Regions from separate parts of the Brevibacillus sp. FSL K6-2834 genome, predicted to be linked through region 3. Evidence: predicted binding sites of a transcription regulator. Region 3 holds the regulator's gene; each other region holds the start of a gene.
The links. The regulator LexA, encoded in region 3, represses DNA repair genes until DNA is damaged. The targets are predictions, from matches to a motif close to CGAACATATGTTCG.
Positions count from the first base shown of each region.

Region 1: the regulator LexA is predicted to act here: its motif matches at 3,534-3,547, upstream of NST96_RS06775 (ImmA/IrrE family metallo-endopeptidase).
Region 2: the regulator LexA is predicted to act here: its motif matches at 3,387-3,400, upstream of NST96_RS04300 (WYL domain-containing protein).

Region 1 is NZ_CP151945.1:1,336,603-1,342,415, forward strand. It holds gene NST96_RS06755 (tripartite tricarboxylate transporter substrate binding protein) at 1-689, opposite strand, end outside; gene NST96_RS06760 (IclR family transcriptional regulator) at 827-1,621, opposite strand; gene NST96_RS06765 (alpha/beta fold hydrolase) at 1,779-2,531, shown strand; gene NST96_RS06770 (hypothetical protein) at 2,545-2,958, opposite strand; gene NST96_RS06775 (ImmA/IrrE family metallo-endopeptidase) at 2,990-3,511, opposite strand; gene NST96_RS06780 (IS1182 family transposase) at 3,990-5,450, shown strand; gene NST96_RS06785 (helix-turn-helix transcriptional regulator) at 5,567-5,813, opposite strand, start outside.
Region 2 is NZ_CP151945.1:819,567-825,379, forward strand. It holds gene istB (IS21-like element helper ATPase IstB) at 269-1,036, opposite strand; gene istA (IS21 family transposase) at 1,039-2,589, opposite strand; gene NST96_RS04295 (IS3 family transposase) at 2,736-3,257, shown strand; gene NST96_RS04300 (WYL domain-containing protein) at 3,443-3,658, shown strand; gene NST96_RS04305 (hypothetical protein) at 3,648-3,890, shown strand; gene NST96_RS04310 (YolD-like family protein) at 3,875-4,216, shown strand; gene NST96_RS04315 (hypothetical protein) at 4,230-4,538, shown strand; tRNA gene NST96_RS04320 (tRNA-Gly) at 4,893-4,968, shown strand; tRNA gene NST96_RS04325 (tRNA-Arg) at 4,973-5,049, shown strand; gene NST96_RS04330 (MoxR family ATPase) at 5,316-5,813, shown strand, end outside.
Region 3 is NZ_CP151945.1:3,089,591-3,095,403, forward strand. It holds gene NST96_RS15345 (UvrD-helicase domain-containing protein) at 1-1,617, opposite strand, end outside; gene crcB (fluoride efflux transporter CrcB) at 1,821-2,189, opposite strand; gene NST96_RS15355 (DUF896 domain-containing protein) at 2,282-2,479, opposite strand; gene NST96_RS15360 (LysM peptidoglycan-binding domain-containing protein) at 2,560-2,916, opposite strand; gene lexA (transcriptional repressor LexA) at 3,073-3,696, shown strand; gene NST96_RS15370 (DUF456 family protein) at 3,882-4,367, opposite strand; gene istB (IS21-like element helper ATPase IstB) at 4,735-5,463, opposite strand; gene istA (IS21 family transposase) at 5,460-5,813, opposite strand, start outside.

The sequences.
Region 1 (5,813 bases), 1.8 Mb from region 3:
TTGCCCGCTTCCACCTGTGCAGCTACTTCTGCCGGGCTGACGGAAACAGCTTCGATGTGCCCGCCGAGCAGAGCTGTCACAGCAGGATTGGCCCCGTCAAAAGGAATGTGGTTGAATTTGGTATCAATTTTCTGTTCCAGCGCGGTTGCAGCCAGATGCCAGATCGCGCCTGTACCGGAGTTTCCGATACGCACCTTGCCCGGGTTTTCCTTGGCGTAGGCGACAAATTCCTCGATCGTGTTCCAAGGAGCGTCTGCACTGACCGTAATGGCTGCCGGGTCCGCATTCAGGCGGGCAACCGGTTTGAAGTCATCCGGCTTGAAGGTGGCCAAACCGAGTGGAGGAAGCGTTGTCATTTCCACTGTGACCAGCGTCAGCTTGTAGCCGTCCGGCTTTGCCTTGGCTCCCTCGCTCATGCCTACGGCACCGCCGCCGCCTGTCTTGTTCACGACGCCGATGGATTGGGGCAGAACTTTGTTCGCAGAGTCCGCAAATGCCCGGGCGACTGCATCGGTTCCGCCGCCGGCTGCGTAAGGAACGATCAGTTCGATTTGCTTTTTCGGATACGCTTCTGCCTCTCCTGCTGCTTGATCGCCAGAGGGAGCAGAGGAGTTGCCAGAACCGCATCCGACGAGAGATGCGATAAGAGCGGTAGCGGCGAGACCAGAGAAAATGCTTTTCAATTTCATGATGTCATCCTCCAATAATTAAGGAATGTGTTCATAGTGTTCCTTTGAAAGCAGTACATGGGCAGTGCGTAGACAATTTGTTTATAAGTCATTTGTTCCTTAATGAGGAACATTGTTCCTAAATACTGTGAAAAAAATTACCCTCGGAATCCAAGGTGTTTGGAGATTTCACGAGCGTAAAAGACGACGCGATCCATGCAAAACTTCACTTTCTCTTCATCCATGCGCATCGTTGGGCCGGATACGCTGAGACCGGCGACGGACTCGCCATTGTGGTTGAGAATGGGAGCTGCGACACAGTATATGCCGGGCTCATGCTCTTCTTTGTCAAGCGAGTAGCCTTTTTCTCGGATTTCCTGGAGATTCGCGAACAGATCATCGATCGTGGTGATCGTGTTTTCGGTAAACTTCTTCAGACCCTTCTGCTCGACGATTTTTCTGACGTCACTCTCCGGAATATGGGCAATGATCGCTTTTCCGACACCCGTGCAATGAACGGGGGCACGTTTGCCGATCAGCGAATACATGCGGATGGTGTAAGGGCTTTCAATTTTTTCAATATAGACCACTTCTCCATCCTCCAGCACGACCAAATGGGAGGTTTCGCCCGTTTCCTGCACCAGCCGGCTCATGATCGGGTTGGCAATTTTTCGTATTTCCAATGATTGTGATACGATCGACCCCAGTTCAATCAGCTTCAGACCGAGAAGATAACGCTCGCTAAGCGGGTCTTGTCTGACGAATCCCTGGTTTTTCAGGGAAGAGAGCAAGCGGTGTACAGTGCTTTTCGCGAGTTCCATCCGGTTGGATAATTCAGTAATACCCAAGCCGTCCACATTTTCCTTGAGCAGGTTTAAAATGTGCAGAGCTCTATCGACGGATTGAACCGAAGAGGTATCTCTTGGAGTCTTGATCTTTCTCCACCTCCTGATTGTTCCATAATAAGGAACAGTGTTCCTATTTCGTATTCTCTGAATTCATTATAAAAATAGTCGAATCTCATTGTCAATAAAAATCGAGAAAACGATTTCAATGAAAGTGCATACTACTGATAGGAAAAATGAGTCAATGCGAGAGGGGGGAACAGTGATGAGGAAAAACTTTATCCGCTACTTGATCTATGTATTTGTGGCCGTGGCTGTGCTGGTAGCGATTGCCGCCTGGTATCTCGATCCGTATCAGCCGGATGATGCCGCGATGCAGGCTATGCGTGACGGGGATGGCGTCAACGTAACTGAACGAGGGGGGCTGATCGTCTTTGAAGGCGGTGAAAATATTCCTCCCGGGATCATCCTGTATCCGGGCGGATTGGTCGGTCCGGAGAGCTATGCGCCTCTTGCCAGGCTGATGGCTATGTCCGGCCATCGGACCGTTATTGTGAAAATGCCGCTGAATCTTGCCTTTACCGGGGTTGACCGTGCGAATGATGTGCTGCTGGCTTATCCGGAGGAACCGTTCGTGATCGGCGGGCATTCACTCGGCGGGACGATGGCCTCACGGTATGCAGCCAGTCATCCCGAGCGTGTCTTGGGGACTTTTTTTCTGGCATCGTATCCCGATCAAAAAGGGAGCTTGAAGGAAAAAACCATTCCGGTGCTGTCTCTGATCGGATCAAGAGACGGTGTGGTGAACAGCTCGGCCTATGAAATGGCCCGTCAGTATCTCCCTGACAATACGGTCTACTTGAAGATTCCCGGGGGCAATCATGCTCAATTCGGAAGCTATGGGGCCCAAAAAGGAGACCAGCCCGCCGCAATTCCCCCGGGAGACCAGTGGCAGCAGACCGCCGCTGTGCTGAAGGAATGGATGAAATCGACGGTCGCCGGATTGGATCGAAAATGAAATGACAGCCGTCTCATTGCCTGTCGATTCCGCGGTGTATCGCCGGCTCAGAGATGATCCCGGAAACCACCCCTGTAATGCGTATGTTTTCGGAGGGCAGGATCAGAGGCGGAAGATCGTTCGTGCAGGTAAAAACGCATTCTACCGGATTGACGTCTTTGGCAATACGAACGATATACTGTCCCTCTTGACGTACGAGGACGGGCCTGCCTGTGATCGGTTCCATGGAAAAATCAGAGATGAGCAGGGCATCTCCGCTGGAAATGCCGAGTCCGGCAAGACCGTCGTCCTGCATCAGCAAGGCAAAGCGGGCTACATGATAGCTCGCTGCGGCAATCCAGGGCATCAAGGAAAGCTCTTCGTCATCCAAAGACAAGTCAAAAAAGCGGGAGCTGTAAGCGTCTCCGGCCAAAAATACTTTTTTCATTCCGAACTCCTTTTTCCTTTTTATCGGTTTATTACCAATTGATGGGGTGGCCTTTTGCGTAAAGCCTGCCCAGCAAGCGGTCGAATCTTTTTTGGGCCAGGGCGAGAGGAACGCGAAAGATTCGGGCCAGCAAAAAGGGAGCCTCATAGCGGTTGCAGTTTTCCAGCAGTGGCACAAACATCGGAAACGGCATGAGCAGATGCTCGGCAAAGTGATTCGCTTGCGCTTCCTGCCAATGGATCATCGATGTGCTCCCTATCGGCTGGATTCCTTCATGCAGCAGCAGATGTCCAAGCTCATGGGCGATTTTTTCCCGTCTCGAAGGCAGAGGGAGGCGCTCGTCTACAGCGATCACGTAGCGGTTGGGCAGATAGGGATGCGGATGCGCCCGACTGCGTCCGGTGATGTTCCACAGCTCGATCCCGTACGCTGCACAAAGCTCGGTCAGGTGAATCTCTTCCGGCTGCTTGATGTCATGAAGCTCCAATAAATCATAGACGCGCGACTCTAGCCAGGTCTGCGGCTCGAAGACGTCGGAGACTAGTGAGAACATGAGTGACGACCTCCTTGATTAGGGAACGTTTGTTCGTTTTTGTGGCGGAAAGAATGCCCCTGTTAAGAGAGAGTCCTGCAAAAGTCCACCTAATATCTGTAAACCGTAACCCTAGTGCCCTTAGGTACTGGGGTTTTAAGTATCGAGAATGTAGCTGTAGTGGGGAGAAGCATGTTTCCGATCTGCGCTCCGGTCTACGTCCTGCAAGGATGTGAAACTGTCCGCTCCACAGCGATCCCGGGGGAAGCGCAAAACGGCGCGCAGCTCCGGGGTTTACTCATAGATTGCGCTTCTGTTTCCCCGGGCTCGCTGTTCCGCTTGGCTGGACTCCGCCAGTCGCTCCGCCTGGAAACATGCTTCTCCTCCGAAACAGTAGGTTTTCAACAGGCTGAAACCCAATGCCCCTTCGACACTGGGTTTGTTGTACAATGAAAAGAAAACGAAAGAGTTGGAACCATTGCTACAGCCCTCTAAACAAATCACGGCATCCTTCCATGCCGAATTATATAAACTAATTCCCGCGGATCACCCTTTACGTAAAATCAATGAAATCGTAGATTTCACATTCATTCATGAGTTGGTTCGTTCCTCTTATTGTGAGCATTACGGAAGACCTGCTAACGAACCCGAACTCCTGTTTCGTCTATTGTTTTTACAAGTTCTCTACAATCTTTCGGATGAACGCATCATTCAGGAAACGCAGGTAAACCTCGCTTATAAGTGGTTTTTAGGTTTAAATCCAGAAGATCCCCTTCCTGACCCCTCTCAATTATCCCGCTTTCGTAATCATCGGTTAGGGGCCGGAGCCGTGGATGAGGTGCTTAAATCAGTTGTACGTCAGTGCATCGAAAAAGGACTTGTGAAGTCAAAGACGATCATCATGGATTCCACCCATACACTGGCAGCTTCACAAAAACAAAAGCCGCTTGAAGTACTGCGGGATGCGGCGAAGCGCTTATTCCGTGTTGTGGTGAAAAAGCATCCAAAACTCGAAAAGAAACTCCCACGGTTACCGGAGTTGAAGAAAGATCAAGAGGATGCTGAGAAGATCATGCTTCACTACTTGGCGGAACTTGGAGAGACTGTCGAGACTTTGTTACCCGATCATGAGGGTTCCATCTCGGAGAAGGTCAAGATCGCCAAGGCCATCGTGGAAGACGAACGTCTCCTCGCCAATAAAGGTATTATGTCGGCCATTGATCCAGATGCACGCTTTGGATGGAAGAGTAATACGAAATCCTTTTTTGGCTACAAAGAGCATATTGCCATGACCGAAGAAGAAATCATTACGGCTGTGGAGGTCACCGGAGGAAGTACGGATGACGGAAAACAATTCAAACAACTTTTGAACCAATCGCTTGACGTAGGAATAGAAGTACAAGAAGTGATTGCTGACACCGCATATTCGGGTAAAGATAACTTGGACGAGATGAAAGCCAAGAAGATTCAACCCGTCGTCCCACTAAACCCAATCGTACATAACGGAGGGCTAAGGCAAGAAGGTTTTGAGTACAACAAGGATGCAGACTTTGTTATTTGTCCGGCAGGACAACATAGTATCCGAAAGGCTGTCCAAGGAAGCAAGAGTGGCAAAAGTCGTTCTCTCGTTTTCTACTTCGATACGGAGAAATGTAAGACATGCCCACTTAGGGAAGGCTGTTTCAAACCAGGAGCGAAGAGCAAGACCTACTCCATCCGGATCGTGGCGGAAACCTACAAGGCGCAAATCGAGTTTGAAAACAGCGATACGTTCAAAGAACGTATTCGTCGCAGATCGATTATTGAGCACAAAAATGCTGAATTAAAAAGGTATCATGGGATGACCAAGGCCAAGTACCGTGGTCTCTTTCGTATGCGAATACAGGCAATACTTACGACTTTCGTCGTAAATGTAAAACGGATGATAAAATTGGCAGAAAAAATGCAGCCCGCCTCTTAAAGGAGAATGGGCTGCATTTTTCGTTAAAGTCCTTTTTTGTAAAAAATAGTGTGGGTTACCCGATCCGCAAACCTCAAAAGAGGTATTTTGCAGGCCTCTCTTAAGAGGGGCTATTTTTATTTTTCTCTTTTTATTTTTTCCGTAATCGCATACAGGGATGGAGTGCGGGATTCTTTCACCTGATGAACCCGCATCTGTTTTTTCAAATCATACCAGTATCGGCGAATCTCTTTTTTCTCTTCTTCGGACGCTTCCAGATAACCGTCGAGAAAATAATAGTCATCCGGGTCGTCGATTTTTTCCTGCAGCAAATCCTCCAATGATCGGTTGTGGCTCTGGACCGCGGCAGCAGAGGAGGAAGCA
Region 2 (5,813 bases), 2.3 Mb from region 3:
CACTTACAGAAGAACCCGACGAGAAAATACGCGGAAGACCAGGAGTTAAAAAAGCTGATTTTGCATTGTCATCAACGGGTCAATGGAATATACGGATATCCTCGAATTAAGATGTGGCTATACCGGGTCCATGGCATTCGAATTAATCATAAGCGTGTGTACCGACTGATGAAAGAGGTGGGGATCCAATCACGTATTCGCAGGAAACGAAAGTATTATGGACGCAAAGAGCTGTAACCGTCAAGTAGTTTTGAACACTTTTTGCTCATTAAGATTGAACACTTTTTTCTCCGAAAATAGAGCTCCTGTATTTGATTCTGTAGCTGTCTTCGTTTAGTTGGATCACTTCCACTCTGTGAAGCAATCGATCTAATATAGCCGTCGTAATTCCTTGATCACCTATTAATTCTCCCCACTGTTCGGGTCCTTTGTTGGATGTTAATATGATTGAACTTCGTTCATACAGGTTGTTTATGAGGTGGAAAAATAGGTTTGCCTCCCTTTGATCCATTGCCATATACATGAGATCATCAATAATGACCAAATCGGATTCGTTTATTCTTTTAAGCTGCGTTTGTGATTTTGTGAGGTACTCTTGGGTTTTCAATAGATGGATCAACTCTCCCATGGTTGAAAAGGTAACTTGAAAACCCTTTTGTATCGCTTCTAACCCAAGTCCAATTGCAATGTGGGTTTTGCCCACTCCTGGAGGACCAAGAAGGATCAGATTGTACTGTTGTTCTAGCCAATTCAGTTCCTTCAACTGTTTGATTTGGCGGGAACTGATTGACTTTTGCTCATCGATCTGAAATTCATCCAAGGTCTTTTGATAGGGAAACTTGGCCCATTTCAATCTCCTCTCCGCATTTTTTGCTTCTCTCCGTTTCAATTCATAGGTTAAGAGTTCTTCTAGAAATTCCTGATAGGTCCAAGAGAATTTTTCAGCTTTACGAAGGAATTCAGGCAGTTCATTGGCTGTCTCCGCCATCCGAAGATGGCGGAAGTAATTTTGCATGGTCTGTACGGTGCTGTTCAACGTCAAATGCCCCCTAGTATTTTTAAATATTTATCCATTTCCCTCGTTGGTGAAGTGGCTTGTAATGCGGAGAGGTTGCGGAAGTTGCTTGGTATTGCTTGATCGAAACGAGGTTCTGAGGAGGGCTTGGTATCTTTTAGTCGGGAAAGGTGCTGTGCAACATCCCGGAGGTCATTTGCACTCCATAAATGGTCTTTTACACATACATCCAAGGCTTCCTCAATATCAGGTTGGAAATGGGTGATGGCATATTGAACGATTTGCAAATGATCACGTACATACCTCGGATACCGAACGCTTATCTCATGAATAAACAGCATTGCTTTTTCTTGATCGTGAAATTGGCGGATAATGGTCTCCTTATAAGCATGAATCCCTTTAGATCGATCACGTGAGTGCTGTCTACTTTTTATAAGCTCTCCTTTTCCGTGGCAAAGCTGATGTCGTGCAAGAACTTCTCCTTGCGGAGTTGCTCTGACAATCAGTTCCTCTTCATGAATCTCGATAAATACTTGATTCTCTCCCCTTGGACGGTATGTCCCTAAAGGAAGGGAGTACCGATTGGATTTATATTTAATCACATTGTCCTTATGGACAGTTCTTGTTATACTGGATCCACGGTTGCTCTCGAAAGAGAGCAGGGGAGAGACTGGCTTCAAGTGTTGCTTTTCGAGGGCGTGCACTTCAACCGGTCTCTTTTTTGTTGTATGGTGCACATTGTAATTGCCTGTCCGTGATAGCCAGGCCAGAGACCGTTCGTTCCATGCATCGATATTGGAGAAAACCCTGTGTTTGGCAAAGTTTCTTTTCACGAATTTCACTACGTTTTCTATCTTGCCCTTACTTTGCGGATCTGCCTTGCGGCATAAATAAAGGCGAAATCCACGTTCTTGCTTATAAGACTGAAATTCACTCGTCAGGATAATGTCTCCTGCATTTTCACTTACGGTGATCAGGTGATCTTGGTCATAAACCAATTCCTCTGGCATTCCTCCGAAAAATACGAATGCGTTTTCATGGCATCTGATTGCATCCCTTGTGGTAAAGGGTCTGCTTTGCCACTCTACATACTTGAAACGGGAGTGGGAGAGAACAAAAGTGATGAAGTATAATCTCACGTCCTTTTTTTCCATATTTTTAACCGTGACTTCTCCCCAATCCACTTGAGCCTGTTGGCCCATTGGCAACTCGTCCACTGCTTCGTGATCACGAATATGTACAATTTTCGGAATATGGTATATTTCCCTTAGCTCACTAACATAGGATCGAACTGTGCTTCCTCCAATCTTAATGGAAGGATATTTCTCCTTTAACCAGTCCTCGACCTGAGAAGAAGACAGATCTGGATGTTCATGTAACCAACTGAGAATCCTATCCCGGTAGGGATTCAACTTTTTGCTTCTGTTACCAAGGGAATTGACCCAATCTGATGCCTCCTCAAAAGTCATATCTAGATATTTATAGACCGTGTTCCTCGACAGATCCAATTTCCTTGCGATGGCTGCCACCTTAAATCCTTGCTCTTTTAATTGATGAACCTGAAGATACAACAGTAATTTTTCCACCTTTCCCATCCCCCAGCCAAGCTATGTTGAACAAGTAATCATAGCTTAACTGGGTTACCAAGTGAAAGAAAAAAGTGTTCATTTCTATTTGGCGGATACTGTTGAATTTAGTTTAGCAGTTACAAGAGCCAATCGTGATAACAGAAAACAAGTTGAACCGTGAGTTTGCTGCGTCACGACCTACTGAAAAATGGGCTACAGATATTACCTATATCATTTTTAACGGGAGACGGCTGTATCTGTCTGTCATTTACGACCTTTTCAATAATGAGGTAATTGCCTATAAGGTCAGCAAACAGAATGATTTGTCCCTCGTCTTAGATACTGTGAAGGCAGCGACACAAAAAAGAGACGTGAATGGCGTCCTGCTACATAGCGATCAGGGAAGCCAGTACACGTCCAGAGCATATCAGAATCTATTACAAGCGTATAACATAACTCCAAGTATGTCGAGAAAAGGAAACTGCCTGGACAACGCTTGTATCGAAAGCTTTTTTAGCCACCTCAAAACAGAATGTATATATTTGGATTCCTTCGGAACCGAAGAAGAGGTGAATAAAGCAATCGAACGTTACATTCATTTTTACAATCACGAACGGATTCAAGCTCGTTTACGCAGCCTCAGCCCAGTTCAATACCGAGCTGAGGCTGCGTAAAGCAAGGGCTTGTTTTGAACTGTCCACTTGACGGGGATAAGACCAAATCGTGGAGGGCATTTTTTATCTCACTCGTACCATCCGCGAACGATATGGTGATTGTGCGCGGATGATTTTTTTCTTGAATACCGAACATTTGTTTTTATATAATACAAACAAATGTTCTTATTTTGGGGGCGATCACCATGGTTAAAGAACTGCTGCGAGCAGTCAATCAGCAGCAAGATATCCAGATTATTTACATAGACAGCACAGGCCAGACGACTCAGCGAACCATACGGCCGCTTACAATTACGGACGCCAGGCTAAAAGCATACTGTTACACTCGAAAAGCGCCGCGAGTGTTTATTATCGACAGAATCCTCGCTGTCCAGTCGGCGGTGATCAGACATGCTGTCTGATATCGAGCGAAAGATACTCCGGGTAATTGCAAACTATTCTGCCGGCCGTCGCCGGACACCAACGGTAGATGAACTGTGCATCAAAACCGGGAGATCCCGGGGCGGAATCATGGAGGTGCTAGAAGTCCTGAAGCGGGAAGAATATATCAATTGGGACCGCATGCAGCCAGATAAAATCGAACTGCTGGAAGCATGGGAAAGGGGAGTCCATCATCCATGGCGAGCAAAATAGACAATATGTTTGCAGCATCCCGATTTGTGCTGCCAGAGCAGCGCGAGCTGTACCTGCAGCACCGGGAAGAACAGAAGCTGGAAAAGATGCCAGTACTCGAGGAAGATGAGCTGGCGAGTTTCCAGTATCTCATAAGGGATTCCGCCCGCGAGGATTACGCGATTACCATCACGTGGTGGCAGCCAGTCAAAGAGGACTTGGGCAAAACCTACAGCATGTGGGGCGTGATCAAGTGGATGGATCAAAACAGCCGGCGGGTTAAACTGGTGAACGATGAGGAGAGCCGGTGGATTCAGATGGATGCAATCATTGACGTAATTCCATAAAGGGGAGAGCAACGTGTCAAATGTACTTACCTCATTAGATTCAATGGATGTAAGAAGTAGGATCATGGGAGCCATTATTGTTGTTTTTAAAAAACCAGAAGCGATAGCACAATTTGTAGATGAGAGTACTGGGACCACGTACGTTGTTACTTACAACCGAAAAATATTGAAAATTTCGGTTGGTAACGGTGATTACCAACAGTTCGACAACTTACTCGTATTTTTGACATCTCAGATAGGGCCCCCAGATAAAATTTACACCAAAGAATCAAGGCTTGAACCCGGACAGATGATTTCGTATATGGAGTGGCTCAACAAATAAGAAGCTGTAGACCCGTCACTGCATTAAATCGGAGACGGGTCTTTGCTGTCAATATCGATCCAAATAATCCGCTGTATGCATATTTAATATAGAAGAAATCCGACGGACACTTGGGGACGCGGGGACGAATTGGGGACCAAATCGAACAGTAGGTTTCATTTTTTGCCCTTCCTTACCATAAACAGTTTGCACAAAACCCTTGACCCATCAGCATTCGACATGATACACTCTTATCTGTCAGATGGCCTCGACCAGATTTAGGTTCTGGCGGGAGACCGTGGGGGTTCAAGTCCCTTCACCCGCACCATAGTGACCTTGAGACTGTTTATACGTTTTATATGTAATCACGATTATGCGGACGTAGCTCAATTGGTAGAGCGTCGCCTTGCCAAGGCGAAGGTCGCGGGTTCGAGCCCCGTCGTCCGCTCCATTTTGTGCCCTTAGCTCAGCTGGATAGAGCGTTTGACTACGAATCAAAAGGTCGGGAGTTCGAATCTCTCAGGGCACGCCATATGTGTAGATTACGACAACAGGGTAGGAATGCATCCTACCCTTTTTTTCATAGTTCATTTCACAATTTTACAAATATTAACGATTTTTTCCTTGTAACTTCAAGCGCATTATCTTACTTTAGGAATAGGTTTCCTCTCCACTGGATGAAGGTATCAGATAAAATGAAGAGAGAGTCGACCATCGGCCGTTCCTATTTGATGAAAAGGCCCTTATTACACGTGATTGCCGAAAAGGTAGAATACGTTGGAACAGGAGTTGTCATCCATGAACTCGATTAAACTCGATCATCCACATCCCTCTGTGGAAAAGTTGATTGCTAATATTGAAAAAGTACTGATTGGAAAGCGCTCCATTATTGAACTATGCGTGGCAGCCATATTGGCAAATGGCCATGTTTTGCTGGAAGATGTCCCTGGAGTCGGTAAAACCATGCTGGTTCGGTCTTTGGCGAGATCGATTGGCGGCGAATTTAAACGAATCCAGTTTACTCCCGACCTGCTGCCGACAGATGTAACAGGCGTAGCGATTTTCAATCAAAAAACGATGGAATTCGAGTTCCGTCCCGGACCGATCTTTGCCAATGTCATTTTGGCTGACGAGATCAACCGTACCTCTCCAAAGACACAGTCATCGCTGCTTGAGGCAATGGAGGAGCGTTCCGTTACCGTTGACGGCAATACCTACCGATTAAACAGCCCGTTTTTTGTAATGGCAACCCAAAACCCTTTGGAGTACGAGGGTACGTTTCCTTTGCCGGAAGCG
Region 3 (5,813 bases):
GATATCTCCCACTACCGTCAAAGAATGTCTCTTTGTCACAAGCCCGATCACCGCAATTTCCAACGCACTGAGATCCTGTGCTTCATCAACGACACTGTGGTCAAAGTGGTCGGCCTGCTCCAATCCTTCGATCAGATGCCGCAGATAGATCAGCGGCGCAACGTCTTCTGGCTCGATCCGCTCCGCTTCGAATATCTCTGCAGACGACCGGCAAATATCCTCGATATCCTCGCCATTGACTTCCCCTTTTGTCAGCTCTTTCAATAAAGCTGTGTCGGTCAACATTTCGCGGTACGACGAGAAGACATCCAGTTCAGGAAAAATGGAAAAGTATTTGTCCAGAAGCTGATCAATCATTTTCTCATATTTAGCCAACGCTTGCTTATCCAGATCAATTCGCTTCTCTCGCAGATGGGCGAACAACTGTTTATTGATGTCCTGCTTAACGTGCTTTCGAACGGCTTCCATTCGCCGACGATATGGCAGATGGGCATATTGTTCGGCAAAAAGCTGACGGATGGTCTCACCCGGAATCGTAAAAACATGTTTGGTTCTGTTGTAGACAAAGCTTAATTTTTTGTAGGCTACCCTGTTTTCCGCTACAAACAGCAAATATTGCTGGAGTACATCCCGGAAAGCGAGCGAGCCCTTGAACCGAAGACGATGCAGCACCGTCCGACGCTCGGCATCGCTCTGTCCTTGTTCAAAGAACAACTGAAGGGGCTTGTGCGGGTCCAGAATCCGCCAGCCTTTTGGAAGGATGGACTTGACCAGCTTGGAAGCCCAATCCAGGAATGTCGCCTGCTGAACGTCATCCACTCCCAATTCGGGAAGAACCTCTGAAATGTACGTAAGGAACAACCGGTTTGGTGCAAAAACCATAAACCTCTTTGACATCATCGAGTCCTGATAATTGTAGATCAAATAGGAGAGCCGGTGCAGCGCAATCGTCGTCTTGCCGCTTCCGGCCACCCCTTGAACGACAACCGGGCGATCCTTGTCTGCTCGAATAATGTCATTCTGCTCCGACTGGATCGTCGCTACGATATCCTTCAATCTGCTGTCGTTCGTCTGATTCAGGTTGGCTGCCAGGAACTCATCGATGTACCCTTCCTGCAAAAATTCATCCGGATGGCCAACTTCGCGATGAATCGTCTCTTTGAGCGCTCCATCGTATATCCCTGTAATCTTCCCGTCCTCAATGGCAAAATTTCGCTTCAGGCGGACTTCGCCTCGCACAATCTCCCTGCCGCTGCGGAAGTACGCATCCTTGCTCTCGCCGCTGTAATATAAACTGGCAATGGGAGCACGCCAGTCAACGACAATTGAATCGAATGTGTCGCTCCGAACGATGCCCCTCTTTCCTATGTATACGCTGTCCAACTCGTATGTCTCGTCTTTCAGGAAGTCCACTCGCCCAAAATACGGCTTTTCCAGTCCTTGGTCCTCAAGGTAGCGAAGCTCTTTTCCTTTTTTGTAGTTGACGACCTGTTTCACATAATCGTCCGTAATCTCTTTAACCTCTTTCCGAAGAGTGTCCACTTCCTTTTGGATAATAGAGCGTGTTTCATCGAGTCTCTTCTGTTCATGCTCGTAGTCCGGGTGCTGTACAGTCATTTATATCCTCCTTTCCAAATTGTCAGGTTCAGCATCGCAAGGAGAAGTCCGGTTTTATTTCCACATGGTTTCCGGGCACGGGCTCTTCTTTGTTTCCTCGTAGCCTTCCAATGCCCTCTTCTTTGATTTGATGTTGCTTCCGGATTGGCTCTCTTTTGTTCTCGTTGACGCCTGCCCGTCTTATCCCGCTATATCTTGCCTGTTTACCACACTTGTCTGCCGATCCAGATCCCTGAACCGCAAGCAAGAAGGCCGGCCAAAACACTGGCGCCTGCATAGAACAGCCCTCTGCCGATCTGCCCATCTCCGATGAAGCTTACCACCTCAAGCGAAAAGGTAGAGAACGTAGTAAATCCCCCCATCAGCCCGGTTGTAAACAGAAGGTACATCTCCAAAGACATCAATCCTTTTTCCTTTCCCCACGCATAGAGCAGTCCGATGAGAAAAGAACCGGAGACATTGGCCAGCCATGTCCCAGCCGGCAATCCGGGTTGGTTCATTGCGAGACCGAGACCATAGCGTAGCAATGAACCGACGGCTCCTCCTACGGCAACAGCCAGCCATGCCATCATGGCAATCCCCCCTTCTCTCCTTTTTTGTATGGAACAAAAAGACATCCAGGCAAAAAGCATGGATGTCTTCTTTTTATGTCAAATGGTGCGTTTTAGTGTTTGGGGTTGTTATCCTCGAGGTCTTCCACGTAGCGGATCGATTCGAGATTGGAGCGAAGCGACATTTTCACAGCATCAATGTATTTTTGCCGCAGTTTTTTCTGTTCCTGTTTTTCCTCTTCAGTCAACCCGGCTTCACGAGATTTTTTGGCCAACTCGTTGATCCGTTTGATTTCCGCGTCTGATACCAAAGCCGTTTCCCCTCGCTTTCAATGAATGCCGCTCTATTATATCACATCTCGGCAACGAAGCAAGGGAAAGCTGCAGCTTGTCAATTCCCGACAGGAATTTGAATCGATTGGCCTGGATAAATAATGGCACTTTCCAGCTTGTTCAATTTTTGAATCGCATATACCATATCGCGAACATCCATTTTCGGGTCACTCTTGTAGGTGACCGCCAGCTCCCACAAGCTGTCTCCCGGTTGGACGACGATTTCCTTTACTGGTTGGATCATTTGAGCTTGTTGTACCGTATGATCCCCAGAAGCGAACACTAGTTCTGTCAAAGTGTAAAAAAAGAGAGTGAAAGCGGCAAAAAACAGAATGGCCTGTCCACGCGTAATGCCAAAACGAGCAGTTTTTCTTTCTTCTTTGGCGAAGCGATTAGATACGGTCATTGTACTCATTATTTCATCCCCCTGCAAACGTACGTTCTATCTTCTTGTTCTCATCATAATGCGAACACTTGTTCATGTCAAGAAAAAAACGAACTTATGTTTGTCGAACGCAGGATCCCATGGTATAATATAGAAAACATGTTCGAGAAGATAGAGGTGTGGTCTATGTCCAAGCTATCCAATAGACAGCAAGCCATCATCGATTTCATCCGCAAAGAAGTAAGGGACAAGGGTTATCCCCCATCTGTCCGTGAAATCGGGGAGGCTGTCGGTCTGGCATCCAGTTCAACTGTTCACGGCCATCTGGCCAGGTTGGAAAAAAAGGGGCTCATCCGCCGCGATCCTACCAAGCCCCGCGCGATTGAGCTGCTGAAAGAAGAGGAGCGCTTTCAAGACGACTTTGACGTATCTGTTGTACGCGTACCGGTGATCGGAAAGGTGACTGCGGGTCAGCCGATCACTGCTGTCGAGCAGGTGGAGGATTACTTCCCACTCCCTGACAGCATCGTGACATCGGACAAGGTGTACATGCTGCGCGTGTCCGGAGACAGTATGATCGAGGCTGGCATCCTGGATGGAGACTACGTGATCGTTCGCCAGCAGAATGTGGCCAATAACGGTGATATCGTCGTCGCCATGACTGAAGAGGACGAGGCAACCGTGAAGCGTTTCTTCAAGGAAAAGAACCATTTCCGGCTGCAGCCTGAAAACGCGACATTGGAGCCGATTATTCTGGATTCTGTAACGATTCTGGGGAAAGTGATTGGCGTGTACCGCTTGATTCACTAGAATAAGAGATTTCGTTGCTTGGATGAGCCATGCCTTATGGCGGACTCTTTGAAAAACGCAATCGACTACGACAAGCTTTCCTTTTCCACCCTGACAGCAAAAAAGGCGTTCGCGATTGCCTCGCGGACGCCTCTTCTTTTCATTTCCTTCGATTCTTTGATCGGTCCTTCTCCTACGAATCCCACTTACAGTGCGACAAAGAACCAGATGATCATCACTACCTGAAGAACAACTTTTACGACCACACTGCCCAAAAAACCGATGAGCGAACCCACTCCCGCTTTAACAGCCCGTTCAAACGGCTGCTTTTGGATCAGCATTTCCACCAGAACGACCAGCACGAACGGCATGATCAGCATGCCAAATGGGGGGAACAAAATCACCCCGAGCAAAATCCCCAGTGCAGCTGCCCACGATGACGCTTTGGAGCCCCCGTACTTCTTGACAAAGTACATGTTGGTGAGTAAATCCGCACCGTAGAGAAGAACACTTAAGACCGCCATTCCCCACCAGAAGGAGGCCGGAAGTCCGGCACCCGGATCAGCAATAAAAAAGTGATACAGCAAGAATCCGCCCCACAATAAAATCGTATCAGGAATGACCGGCAAAAAGATTCCGGCAATACTGAGGATAAACAAGGCCGCTATCACGATCCACAACAAGATCTCCATCCATTGACACTCCCTTCTGTATAGGGTATACGATAAAGTGCGGTTTTCGTTTCCATCGACTCGCTACATTTTGACAGAAACCTGTATATACTCGGTTCTTCTGCGAGTCGTAAAGCCAAACGTCGAATCGGAACATAGATGGTCTCGTCCCTCATTGTTCCCCTGCAGAGTTGCAAATAAAAGAAAGATAATCTGAAAGGACAGAAAATGGCTATGCATTCTCAAACGAAGCGAGATTGGTTTGACCCTTCCTACCTGAAAAAAGGAACCCCTCGGCAGCGGGAAGCCTGGTGTATTTTGCAACTCAAAAATGCAGAGTTTGGCGGCCAATTTATGCAGAACACTGCCAACATCAATACAAAAGAATTTAGGAAGACTTCATGCTGGATAGAGCATGGCGCAGTCGGTAGCTTTCTCCGGTAAACGCCAGAATATGGGCGTGGTGGACGAGGCGATCCACAAGGGCTGCCGTCAATCGCGTATCTCCAAACACCGTATTCCACTGCCCAAACTCCAAATTCGACGTCACAATCACACTGTTTCTCTCATAGCAGGCCGAGATAACATGAAACAACAGCTCAGCCCCCGTTTGGTGAAAGGGAACAAACCCAACCTCGTCCAAAATCAACAACTCACAGTCTGCCAGTTCTTTTTGAAACCGCATCAGTGCCCCATTCGCGTGTTTTTCCTGCAAGAGCGCAACCAGATCGGGAACACGGAAGAATCGAACGGCATATCCCCTTCGGCACGCCTCTACGCCAAGCGCTGTTGCCAGATGGGTCTTCCCCGTGCCCACTTTTCCCAGCATCAGCACATTTTCCTTGCGCTCCAAAAAACGTAGGTCGATCAATCCCTCCTTTGTACATGTTTCCGGTAAGGTGACTGCCTCAAAAGCGTAATCTTCCAGTGTCTTCAGTTGGGGAAACGCGGCTTTCTTTATCAGTCGCTTCAGCTTTGTCTCCTCCCGCCGTTGAATCTCCATCCGCAAGACTCCCAGCAAGAAGCTCTCCCGATCTTCAAACGGCACCTGTTCATAGGTTTCCATCACATGCGCCAAATGCAAAGTTTTGCACACCTTTGCCAGCTCTTCTCTCATTCCACCCTCACCCCCAGGATCCGGTCGTACTCATCCAGTATGGGTATCTGCCCGTGAAGGGCAGGGGGTGTATGCGACTCTGAAAACGGTTCCGGGCGGAAAACAGGGTGTTTTATCGCGTAAAGGGCATGCTCCAAGGCAACAGCCAGATGCTCTTGCTGATGCGACAATTCTCCCAGTACTTGCCCGATTTCCTTCAACGTATAGGTGTCGAGCAATCGATGGAGCAGGCGAATTCGTGCTTTTCGTGCATTCATGTCTTCCACCGTCAAAAACGTTTGGAGCGCCTGAGGCATCATATTGGTAAAGGAAGAATACATCACCGCCCGCGGGCGTTTTTCATATCTCTT